2 regions of the Caulobacter sp. ALps2 genome follow, and region 2 is predicted to be linked to the other one. Evidence: riboswitches for the same ligand, from Rfam matches in the RefSeq annotation. Region 2 holds a riboswitch; the other holds the start of a gene.
What was found. A riboswitch is a leader RNA that binds a small molecule or an ion and turns the genes downstream of it on or off. The one in region 2 is predicted to bind glycine.
Positions count from the first base shown of each region.

Region 1: it holds a riboswitch for glycine, as region 2 does, so the genes downstream of both, ACW173_RS00525 (TonB-dependent receptor domain-containing protein) here and gcvT (glycine cleavage system aminomethyltransferase GcvT) in region 2, are expected to answer to the same signal.

Region 1 is NZ_CM178743.1:119,591-125,890, forward strand. It holds gene ACW173_RS00510 (sensor histidine kinase) at 1-1,216, opposite strand, end outside; gene ACW173_RS00515 (response regulator transcription factor) at 1,213-1,881, opposite strand; gene ACW173_RS00520 (ABC transporter substrate-binding protein) at 1,933-3,012, shown strand; glycine riboswitch at 3,279-3,369, shown strand; glycine riboswitch at 3,373-3,464, shown strand; gene ACW173_RS00525 (TonB-dependent receptor domain-containing protein) at 3,559-6,255, shown strand.
Region 2 is NZ_CM178743.1:1,128,461-1,134,760, reverse strand. It holds gene ACW173_RS05200 (zinc-dependent metalloprotease) at 1-728, shown strand, start outside; glycine riboswitch at 778-868, shown strand; gene gcvT (glycine cleavage system aminomethyltransferase GcvT) at 1,035-2,147, shown strand; gene gcvH (glycine cleavage system protein GcvH) at 2,165-2,530, shown strand; gene gcvPA (aminomethyl-transferring glycine dehydrogenase subunit GcvPA) at 2,558-3,904, shown strand; gene gcvPB (aminomethyl-transferring glycine dehydrogenase subunit GcvPB) at 3,901-5,478, shown strand; gene ACW173_RS05175 (hypothetical protein) at 5,613-6,035, shown strand; gene ACW173_RS05170 (hypothetical protein) at 6,032-6,300, shown strand, end outside.

The DNA.
Region 1 (6,300 bases), 1.0 Mb from region 2:
TGAACACGTTTCGCAGCTCGTCTTCGCCCAGTCCCCGACCGTGATCCCAGATCACGACCCGCGGTCCGTCGCCGTCCGTCCTGGCGACGATACGCACCTTGCCCGCGCCGTAGGCGCAGGCATTGAAGACGAGATTGCGTAGGACTTCGCCGATCAGCACCGCGTTGCCGCGCGCGAGCCGGAGGTCTGGGGGCAGGTGCGTCAGCAGTTCGACCTGGGGGAAGGCGCGGGCGGCCTCGACCTGGATCGTGGTGAGCAGCGCGACGAGGTCAGCCTCGCCCTCGGCCGCGGTCGCCTCGGAGCGGGCCAGGGCGAGGAACTGCGACAGCACCTGGCGCAGGTTGGCCGCCGCGTCCCGCGAGTCGCCGAGCAGGGCCTTGTCTAGCGGCGTGACGGCCGAGCGTTCCAGCAGGGCGAGATTGGCGACGATGACCGACAGGGGGGTGCGCAACTGATGCGAGGCGTCGGCCGAGAAGCGTTCCAGAGCGCGGGTGAAGCGCTCCAGGCTGCTCATGAGGTGATTGAAGGCTTCGACGGCGGGCGACAGTTCGGCGGGCGTGTCGGCGGCGTCGATGGGGGCGAGGTCCGGGCGCGAGGCCTGAGCGCGCCTTTTCAGATCAGCCGTCAGGCGGCGCAGCGGCGCCAGGCCCCAGCCGACGGCCGGCACGACCAGAACCGCGGCGACGGCGACCAGCAAGACGGGCAGGCCGATCAGGGTGGAAAGCAGCTCGCGCACGCTGGCGCGACGGGAGTCCAGGCTTTGGGCCACCGCCACCACGACGGGCTCGCGCACGCCCGGCACCATCACCGTCGACTGGGCGACCCGCACCTCGTAGCCGTGCATCCTCGCATAGCTGAAACTCGTCTCGTTCGGCGCGGGAGCGGCCAGACGTGGGAGGTCGTCGTAGCCCGTGACCAGGCGCGGACCCTGGCGCACCGCATAGAACACCGCGTCGCGCTCGGGACTGTCCAGCAGCGCCAAGGACCACGGCGGCAGGGCCACCTGGGCCTGACCCTCTCGCACACCGATCTGGGCGACGATCGAGGCCACGGATCCGGCCAGCAGGCGATCGGACGACTTCTCCACGACCGCGCCGGCGGCCAGGGCGCCGGCCAGGGCGAGCGCCGCGCCCAGCAGGGCCAGCGGGGCGACCTGCGCCAGCAACAGGCGGCCAACGAGGCTGGGACGCCTCCAGTTCAAAAGCTTGGCGTTCACGGATCGAGCCGGTAGCCCACGCCCCGAAGCGTGCTCAGGCGCGGACCGCCCGGCGCCAGCTTGCGTCGCAGCCGGCCGACATGGATGTCCAGCGCGTTGGGCGAGGGAGCCAGTTCATCGGGAAATACGTCGGCGGCCAGGCGGTCGCGCTCGACGACCCGACCGGGACGCGCGGCCAGCGCTTTCAGCACGGCCCACTCGCGCGGGCGCAGGTCCAGCCGCCGCTCGCCGACCCAGGCCGCGCCGGCTTCCCAGTCGCAGACCAGCGCGCCGACATGGGCCGTCCGTGTGGCGTAGCCGCCCTTGCGCCGCGCCACCGCCCGCACCCGGGCCACCAGCTCGAACGGATCGAACGGCTTTAGCACGTAGTCGTCCGCGCCCATGTCCAGACCCGCGATGCGATCGCGCACCGCGTCGCGCGCGGTCAACATGACGATCGGGGTGAGCACGCCCTCGCGCCGCAGTCGGCCCAGGATCTCGAAGCCGTCGATGTCGGGCAGGCCTATGTCCAGGACGACGGCGTCGAAATCGGCCCCGTGAGCTAGCGCCAGGGCCAGGGCGGCCTCGCCGGTCTCGACGCAGACGGGCTGGTGCCCCTCGCTCTCCAGCGTCGCGGTCAGCGAGCGACGCAGGGGCGGATCATCCTCGACAACCAGTATCTTCATCGGGGATGTAGGAGCCGGACACACTCAGGGGAGAGCGGCATCCGACGCCGATTGCCACATCAGGTCAAGAGACGGCGCTTCGTCGCCAGCCTCGGCGCGACCCTGGGCGTGGCCGCCCTGGCGCTGACGGGCTGCGCGCCCGGCGCGCCGGAACAGGCGACGCGAACCTCGGACATCCGGGCGGCCGCCCGCGAGGGCGAGGTCGTGGTCTATATCAACAACGACATCCACCAGCCGCTGGTCGAGGATTTCGAGCGCCGTTTCCCGAAGGTGAAACTTCGGTTCGTCGTGCTGACGTCACGCGACATGCAGGCGCGGGTGATCGAAGAGGCCACCAGCGGCAAACCGGTCGCCGACGTCGTCTGGACATCGGCGATGGACACCCAGGTCAAGCTGATCAACGACGGCTACGCCCAAACCTATAGAAGTCCCGAGGCCAGGAACCTCCCCGCCTGGGCGCGCTGGCGCGACCAGGGTTTCGGCGTGACCAGCGAACCGATCGTCTTCGTCTACAACAAGCGGCTTCTGAAGGGGGACAGCGCGCCGCGCAGCCACGCCGCCCTGCTGGCCGCGCTTCGCGCCGATCCCGAACGCTGGCGCGGCAAGGTGGCGATGTACGACCCCGAGCGCAGCGGCATGGGGTTCTTCTATCTGTCCAGCAATACTCAGTTCTATCCCGACGCCTGGGCGCTTTACGACGCGATGGCCGCGACGGGCGCGCGAACCTATGTGCCCGGCAAGCCGATGCTGGATCGCGTGGCGTCCGGCGAGCACCTGCTGGCCTTCGACATGAACGGGTCCTACGCTGACTGGTATGTGCGCAACCACGGTCCCGACATCGGCTACGTCGTTCCGGAGGACTACCACCTCTCGATCTCCAGGGTGGCCTTCATCACCCGCGTGGCGCGTCACCCCGGCGCGGCGAGGGTGTTCCTGGACTATCTGATGTCGGAAGCCGGACAGCGCCGCCTGCTCGAAGTCCGGCTGACGCCGATCCGTCCGGGGTTGGGCGCCCCGCCGCCGCCGGGCGGTCGCCCCGTGAGGGTCGGGCCGGCCTTGCTGGCCAATTTCGACCAGGGGCGGCGGGCGGAACTTCTGGCGCGCTGGCGACACGCGGCCCGGGCGCGCTGATATCTGGCGCATATCCGTGCAATTTCTGCGTATTTTTTGACCTTCCGGCGACGCGGCGACGCTTCGGCGTGGTTTTCGAGGAACCGCGGGCAGAGCGCCAAGCTGTCACCGACCTGTCACGCAGCGTGATGAGCCGGACATCGTGCGGGCACGCCTCTCACCGTGCGGTGAATTCGAGGAAATACGCGTCCCGGCCGTGGCCGTTAGGGGAATTTTATACCGATTTTCGACGCTTTGACGCGCTGTGGCGAAGGGTTCGTATTGGTCTGGCTCTCGCGGAAGAGATCGGGTCAGGCCCCGACGCCGAAGGCGCAACCGCCCCGGAAACGCTCAGGCAACAGGGACCGCAGAGCACAAGGACGCTGGAAAGCAGGACCGCTCCAAAATGGAGCGGCCTCGCCGAAGGAGCAAGGGCGCGCATGCGCCTGAATCTCTCAGGCCCAAGGACAGCGGGGGCAGAGGAAACCGCCTGACGAACCCGGGCGCGTCGCATCGTGCGGCGCACGGGGCGGGCGTTGTCGACTGCAAACACCGAGGGGATCTCGTTTGACACTTTCACGCCAAACTCGCCGTAACCTGCTGCTGGGCTGCAGCATCGCGCCCGCCGCGCTCATGCTGCACACCGCCGCCTTCGCCCAGACCGCGCCCGCGGAAGACACCAGCGTCGCGGAGATCATCGTCACCGGCTCGCGGATCGACCGCGCCGGCTTCGAAGCCCCGACCCCGACCGTGCGCGTCACCGCCCAGGACCTGGCCGTCGGCGCCCGTCCGAACGTGGCCGCCGCCCTGAACGACCTGCCGCAGTTCCGCGCCACCACCTCGCCCCAGACCACCGGCACCAACACCGGCGCGGGCAACGCCCCGGTCGACCTGCGCGGCCTGGGCATCAACCGCACCCTGGTGCTGCTGGATGGCCGTCGCTTCTCGGGCGAGAACGACCTGAACATGATCCCCAGCGTGATGCTGAAGGGCGTGGACGTCGTGACCGGCGGCGCCTCGGCCGCTTGGGGTTCGGGCGCCGTCGCCGGCGTCGTCAACCTCTCCATCGACCGCAACTTCACCGGCTTCAAGTTCGGCATCGAAGGCGGCGAGTCGTCGTTTGACGACGCCAAGCAGATCCGCGTCGAAGGCGCGGCCGGCACGACCTTCGCCAACGGCCGCGGCCACTTCGTCATCGGCGGCGAATATCTCGACAACGACGGCGTAATCCCCAAGAGCAGCCGTCCGAACATCGGCCGCTGGGCCACCATCTCGAACGGCGCGGGCCGCTTCGTTCTGGCCCCCGACGTCGGCTTCTCGAACGCGGCTCCGGGCGGCCTGATCACCTCGGGCGTCCTGCGTGGCCAGACCTTCAATCCGGACGGCACCCTGCGCGCCTTCGACTACGGCACCGTGCAAGGCACCAACTCGATCGGCGGCGAAGGCCCGTCCAACGATGACCTCTCGCCCCTCGTCACGCCACAGAAGCGCTACGCCACCATGGCTAGCGTCACCTACGACCTGACCGACAAGGTCAAGATGACCGCCGAGCTGCGCCGCTCGCGGATGTGGAACAACTACATCTGGTTCGGCGACCACAACCGCGGCAACCTGACGATCCGGTCGGACAACGCCTTCCTGCCGACCGCGGTGAAGAGCGCTCTGGCCGCCGCTGGCCAGACCTCGTTCACGATGGGTCGCTTCAACACCGAGGCCTATCCGACCATCGACTTCGAACGCGTCTCGACCCAGGGCACGATCGCCCTGGACGGCGAGTTCGACGGCGGCTGGCGCTGGAGCGCCTATTACAGCCACGGCGAGCAAGAGAACAATATCGACACCCCTGGGTTCTTCCTGACCCAGAACTACGCCAACGCGGTGGACTCGGTGATCAACCCGGCGACGGGCCAAGCGGTCTGCCGCATCGCCCTGACCACCTCGACCAACTGCGTGCCGATCAACCTGTTCGGCCAGGGCGCGCCCTCGCAGGCCGCGCTGGACTACGTCACCGGTACGCCCTCGATGCGTGAAACCAGCAAGCTGGACGTCGGCGGCTTCAGCCTGCGCGGCGAGCCTTTCAGCCTGCCGGCCGGCGCCGTCTCGGTCGCCGTCGGCGCCGAAGCCCGCAAGGAGTCGGTCGACCGCACGGTCGGGGCCCTGGACGCGGCCAAGGCCTTCACGACCTTCAGTTTCTCGGCCATGGCCGGCAGCTTCAGCGTCAAGGAGGCCTTCGCTGAAGTGCTGGTGCCCGTCGTCCGTGACGTCCCTGTGCTGAACAAGCTGGAAGTCAACGCCGCCGCGCGCGTCTCCGACTACAACACCACCGGTTCGATCTGGTCGTGGAAGCTGGGCGCCACCAACGAGTTCTTCCCGGGCTTCCGCGGTCGCATCACCCAGTCGCGCGACATCCGTTCGGCCAACCTGACCGAGCTCTTCACGACGACCACGACCGGCTACAACACGCTGACCGACCCGACGAACAATTCCAGCGTCTATGTGCTGACCAACGGCGGCGGCAACCCGAACCTGAACCCCGAGACGGCCAAGACCTTCACGACCGGCTTCGTCTATTCGCCGCCGTCGATCGCGGGCCTGAGCATGTCGCTCGACTATTTCAAGATCAACATCGACGACGTGATCACCACGATCGCGGCTCAGGACATCGTCACCCGCTGCGCCAACGGCAATCAGGACCTGTGCTCGCGGGTCACCCGTGACTCGACCGGCACGATCACCCGGATCGTCTCGACCTATGTCAACCTGGCCAACTACAAGACCGACGGCTTCGACGCCGAGATCTCGTACTCGACCGCGTTCGATCGCCTGATCCCGGGGGCTCCGGGCCGCATCCGCGCCCGCCTGCTTGGCTCCTGGGTCAACAGCCTGACCACCAATGACGGCGTCAGCAAGATCGAGTACGTCAAGTCACAAGGCTATTCGTTCGGTCTGGGCACGCCCAAGACCCGTGCGAACGCGTCGATCGACTGGGCCGGCGAGATGTTCAGCGCCAACCTGCGCGCCCGCTACATCTCGGCGGGTAACTACAACAACACCGTCGATCTGGTGAACAACCACATCAAGGCCTACACCTATTTCGACCTGGGCCTCGCGGCGAAACTGCCTGAGATCCGCGGCAACGCGATCGAACTGTACGCCAACGCCACCAACCTGTTCGATAAGAAGCCTCCGGTCAGCTCGCTGTACTCGCCGTACTACGACGTGATCGGTCGTTATGTGACCGTCGGCGCGCGGATGCGTTTCTAAGCCCGCCCGACATCGCGCCGCCGGCTGCGTTCCCCCGCGCTCCCT
Region 2 (6,300 bases):
CGACTGCCAAGCTGGTCGGCGGGATCGACTTCACCTACGGCGCGGAGGGCGACGGCCACGAGGCGTCCAAGATCGTGCCGGCCGCCCGTCAGGCCGCCGCCGTCGACGCCCTGCTGCGCACCGTGACGCCGGCCGCGCTGGACCTCTCGGACAGGACCCTGGACGTGCTGACCTCGGGCCAGTCGCAGGGGACCGACCACGCCTACGAGATCGAGACGTTTGGCGCCGGCCCCGTTTTCGATCTGCCGGCGACGGCCGAGGTCGCCGCCGACCTGGTCTGGAGCGACCTGTTCGCGGCCGCGCGTCTGAACCGGCTGGTCGAGGCCAAGCGCCGCGATCCGGCTCAGCCGGGTGTCGAGGGCCTGTTGGACAAGGCCCTGGCCTTCGCCGCCTTCGACGGCAAGGCCACCGGTCGCCAGGCCGAACTCGCCCGCCGCGTCCGCCAACGGATGGTGGTCAGCCTGGCCGACGCCCTGGCCGACAAGAGCCTGTCGCCGACCGCCGCCGCCGTGATCCGCGCGCGCCTGGCCGACTGGGGCAAGGGGCTTAAAGCCGTCACGACCGGCGACGCCGCCGACCGCGCCCAGGCTCGCGCCTTGGCGGGGATCGTCACGGATGAAAGCGGCGGTCGTCTGGCGGCTCTGGTCGAGGACGGCAAGGCCAAGGTCGTCACCCCGCCCGGTCCGCCGATCGGCGAAACCGATTGGTTCGGGGATCTGTCCCTTTAGGCTGGTAGGCTCCGCTTGACTCCGCCTCGCCCCTCCCGCATTGACCCCGACGACCCCAGCGGGAGACATCGGGATTCGCTCCCGAGGCCGAAGGCGCAACCGCCCCGGAAACGCTCAGGCAAAAGGACCGCTCGGGTTTAGAAACGCTGGAAAGTAGTCTCCCGAAAGGGCGGCTCGCCGAAGGAGCAAGGCCGACCCCAAACAGCAGAGGGGGAAGGCCGGAATCTCTCAGGTCCAAGGGACAGCGGGGGCGCGACCAACCGGCGGACGCCGGTCGTCTCGCCGACCCCGCTAGGAGCCTGCCCAGTGTCTGATCAAGACCTCAAGAAGACCCCCTTGTTCGACGCCCACGTGGCGCTCGGCGCCCGCATGGTGCCGTTCGCCGGCTATTCGATGCCGGTGCAGTACAAGGACGGGGTGCTGAAGGAGCACCTGTGGACCCGCGAGCACGCCGGTTTGTTCGACGTCTCGCACATGGGCCAGGCCCGGATCCGCGGTCAGAACCCGGCCAAGAGCTTCGAGAAGGTGGTCTCGGCCGACTACCAGGGCCTGAAGGCCGGCAAGCAGCGTTATGGCGTGCTGCTGAACGCCGACGGCGGCATCATCGACGACCTGATGACCGCGCGTCCCGACGACGACGGCCTGTTCGTGGTGGTCAACGGCGCCTGCAAGGACAACGATTACAAGATCATCGCCGACGCCCTGGCGGGTGAAGCGACGGTGACCCGCCTGGAAGACCGCGCGCTGCTGGCGCTGCAAGGTCCGGAAGCCGCCGCCGTGCTGGCCGCTCATGCGCCGGAAGCCGCCGGCATGGTGTTCATGGACACGCTCGCCCTGACCGCCTTCGGCGTCGACGCGATCATCTCGCGCTCGGGCTATACGGGCGAAGACGGCTACGAGATCTCGGTCCCGGCCGACGCCGCCGAGCGCGTGTGGAACACCCTGCTGGCTGACGAGCGCGTCAAGCCGATCGGCCTGGGCGCCCGCGACAGCCTGCGCCTGGAGGCCGGCCTGCCGCTGTACGGCCACGACCTGGACGAGACCGTCTCGCCGATCGAAGGCGGGCTGAACTTCGCCGTCGGCAAGTCGCGCCGCGAGGCTGGCGACTATCTGGGCGCGGCCCGGATCGCCAAGGAACTGGCCGGCGAGCTGTCGCGCGTCCGCGTCAATCTCAAGGTGCTGGAAGGCGCTCCGGCCCGCGAAGGCGCCGAGATCGCCGACGAAGCGGGCAATGTCATCGGCAAGGTGACCAGCGGCGGCTTCGCGCCCAGCCTGGGCTTCCCCATCGCCATCGGTTTCGCGCCGCCGGCCTATGCGGCGATCGGGACCCAGTTGAAAGTCATCGTGCGAGGCAAGCAGGCGGCCGCCGAAGTGGTGGCGAGCCCGTTCGTTCCGAACCGTTACGTCCGCAAACTCTAATCAAGGGCCGACAAGAGATGCGTTTCACCAAAGATCATGAATGGGTCGTCGTCCAAGGCGACGTCGCCACCGTCGGCATCACCGCCTACGCCGCCGAGCAACTGGGCGACGTGGTGTTCGTCGAGGTTCCGGAAGCCGGCAAGACCGTGAAGCAGGGCGAGAACCTGGCGGTCGTCGAGAGCGTCAAGGCCGCCTCGGACGTCTACGCCCCGGTGTCGGGCGAGGTTGTCGAAGGCAATGCCGAGCTGGGCGACGCACCGGAAACCGTCAACGCCCTGCCGGAAAGCGGCGGCTGGTTCGCCAAGATCAAGCTGAGCAGCCCGGCCGAGGTCGACGCCCTGATGGACCGCGACGCGTACGAAGCGTTCCTGAGCACCCTCTAAACTTCCGCCTCCTCGCGAAAGCAGATCATGCGTTACCTCCCCCTGACCCCCGAAGACCGCGTCGAGATGCTCGGCGCGATCGGCGTGAAGTCGATCGACGACCTGTTCGTCGACGTGCCGGCCTCGGCCCGCCGCGACGGAACCGTCGACCTGCCGCCGCACGCCGGCGAGATCGAAGTCGAACGCGAGATGGCGGGCCTGGCCCGTCGCAATCGCGCCGCGGGGGAGGGACCGTTCTTCTGCGGGGCTGGCGCCTATCGCCACCACGTGCCGGCCACGGTCGACCACATCATCCAGCGGTCGGAATTCCTGACCAGCTACACGCCCTACCAGCCGGAAATCGCCCAGGGCACGCTGCAGGTCCTGTTCGAGTTCCAGACCCAGGTCGCGGCCCTGACCGGCATGGAAGTGGCCAACGCCTCGCTCTATGACGGCTCGACCGGCGCGGCCGAGGCCGTGATGATGGCCCAGCGCGTGACCCGCCGGAACAAGGCGGTGATGTCGGGCGGCGTCCATCCGCACTATGTCGAGACCATCGAGACCCTGGCCCACGCGGCCGGCGTCTCGACCCAGGCCATGGCCCCAGCCGTCGACGCCGAGGACGCGGTGATCGCCGCCATTGACGCCGACACCGCCTGCGTCGTTGTCCAGACCCCGAACGTCTTCGGCACGGTCACCGACGTCACGAAGATCGCCGAAGCCGCCCACGCGGCCGGCGCGCTGCTGATCGTGGTGACGACCGAAGCCGTCTCGTACGGCCTGCTAAAGTCGCCCGGCGAGATGGGCGCCGACATCGCCGTGGCCGAGGGCCAGTCGATCGGCAACGGCCTGAACTTCGGCGGTCCTTATGTCGGCCTGTTCGCCTGCAAGGAAAAGTTCGTCCGCCAGATGCCGGGCCGCCTGTGCGGCGAGACCGTTGACGCCGACGGCAAGCGCGGCTTCGTCCTGACCCTGTCGACCCGCGAGCAGCATATCCGCCGCGACAAGGCGACCTCGAACATCTGCACCAACAGCGGCCTGTGCGCCCTGGCGTTCAGCATCCACATGAGCCTGCTGGGCGAGACGGGCCTGCGCCAGCTGGCCGCTCTGAACCACCAGAAGGCTGTCGCCCTGCGCGACGCCCTCAAGGCGGTGCCGGGCGTCGAGATCCTGACCCCGCGCTTCTTCAACGAGTTCGCCATCCGCGTGCCGGGCAAGGCCGACGAGGTCGTCGAAACCCTGGCCGGCCACGGCGTCATCGCTGGCGTGCCGTTCTCGCGCCTCGACGCGGGCGCGGGCCTGGACGACGTGCTGCTGGTCGCGGCCACCGAGACCACGCTCGACATCGACATCAATTTCTTCGCCAAGCTGCTGACCAAGGTGGTGGGCCAATGAGCATGAACAACGTCGGCCGCCCCACGCGCCCCGAAGCCGCCAATGACACTCCGGCGGGTCACGAGACCCTGACCGGCAATCGCGGCCTGCTCCAGAACGAAGCCCTGATCTTCGAACTGGACGGCTGGAACAAGACCGGCGTCGACCTGCCGGAGGCCGCCGCCCCGTCGAGCGACCTGGCCGGCCTGCTACGCGACGCGCCGATCGGCCTGCCGGGCCTGTCCGAGCCCGAAGCCGTCCGCCACTACGTGCGCCTGTCCCAGAAGAACCACGCCATCGACCTGGCGCTATATCCGCTGGGCTCGTGCACGATGAAGCACAACCCGCGCCTGAACGAGAAGATGGCGCGCCTGCCGGGCTTCTCGGACATCCACCCGCTGCAGCCGCGGTCGACCGTGCAGGGCGCGCTGCAGCTGATGGACCGTCTGGCCCACTGGCTGAAGACCCTGACCGGCATGCCCGCCGTCGCCCTGAGCCCCAAGGCCGGCGCGCATGGCGAGCTGTGCGGCCTGCTGGCCATCCGGGCCGCGCACGAGGCGGCCGGCAATGGCCACCGCAAGACCGTCCTGGCCCCGACCAGCGCCCACGGCACCAACCCGGCCACGGCGGCCTTCGTCGGCTACACGGTCGTCGAGATCGCCCAGACCGATGACGGCCGCGTCGACCTGGCCGACCTGGAGTCCAAGCTCGGCGATCATGTGGCCGCCATCATGGTCACCAACCCCAACACCTGCGGCCTGTTCGAGCGCGACGTCGTCGAGATCGCCCGCCTGACCCACGCGGCGGGCGCGTACTTCTACTGCGACGGCGCCAACTTCAACGCCATCGTCGGCCGAGTGCGTCCGGGCGACCTGGGCGTCGACGCCATGCACATCAACCTGCACAAGACCTTCTCGACGCCCCACGGCGGCGGTGGGCCGGGCGCGGGCCCCGTGGTGCTCAGCGAGGCCCTCGCGCCTTTCGCGCCGACCCCCTGGCTTGTCCATGGCGACGATGGCTTCGCCCTGGTCGAACATGCCGGCGAAGAGGGCGCGGAAACCGCCTTTGGCCGCATGAGCGCCTTCCACGGCCAGATGGGCATGTATGTCCGCGCCTACGCCTACATGCTGAGCCACGGGGCCGACGGCCTGCGGCAGGTGGCCGAGGACGCCGTCCTCAACGCCAACTACATCAAGGCCCAGCTGAAGGACGTGATGAGCCCGGCCTTCCCCGAAGGTCCGTGCATGCACGAAGCCCTGTTCGACGACAGCTGGCTGGAAGGCACCGGCGTGACCACGCTCGACTTCGCCAAGGCGATGATCGACGAGGGCTTCCATCCGATGACCATGTACTTCCCGCTGGTCGTCCACGGCGCGATGCTGATCGAGCCGACCGAAACCGAGAGCAAGCAGGAGCTGGATCGCTTCATCGAAGCCCTTCGCCTGCTGGCCGGCGCGGCCAAGGCGGGCGAGGTCGAACGCTTCAAGGGCGCGCCGTTCCACGCCCCGCTGAGGCGTCTGGACGAGACCCAGGCGGCCCGCAAGCCCCGGTTGAGGTGGAAACCTGTGGCAGAAGCGCCACTAGCGGCTGAATAGCAAATTCCATACCCCCCTTGCGACGGAAGGGCGCCTTTACGGCGCCCTTATCCCTCCACATATCGGGGGTGCGCGTCGGGGCGATCTGGCTTTTCCAGGGAGCGAGCGGAGCGCAGGTCCGTTTCATCCTCCCAATGACTGCTCTCGCCCTCACCATGTCGCGCGCCCACCGCACCGCAGATGACCTCGCCCGCGAGCTCATCTCGCGTTTTCTGCGCGTGATCCTGGTGTCGCTAGGCGCGCTGCTGATCATCGGCGGCATCGTGATCGCGCCGCTGCCCGGCCCGATGGGCCTGCCGCTGACGGTGATCGGCCTGATGCTGGTGCTGCGCAACTCGTTCAAGGCCCGCAAGCAGTTCGTCCGCTTCCAGCACGCGCACCCCAAGCTGATCTTCCCGCTGCGTCGCCTGCTGCGCCGCGAGCCGGAAGTCGTGCTTGTGGCCTGGCAGCAGGCCCTGCGTGTCGAGCGCTTGGTGGTGCCGCGCAAGTGGCGGGTGGCCGTGCGCTGGCGCAAGTCGGCCAAGCGTCGCGCCGCCGCGAAGCAACCCGGTCGGTGAACGCGGTCGCCTCGACGATCGACATCAAGCACAGGGTCCGGCGCCGCGCGCGGCTGGCGCTGCTGCTGCGCGAGTCCGCCGCCCGCGCTTTCCGCTGGATCGCCATCGGCTTCGGCGCGCTGGTGATCGTCGCCGGCGCGGTGCTGACGCCGCTGCCGGGCCACGTGGGGCTGCCGCTGCTGGTCATCGGTCTGATGATCGTGCTGCGCTACTCGTTCCAGGCGCGCAAGACCTTCATCCGCTGGCAGAGGCGCCACCCCAAGCT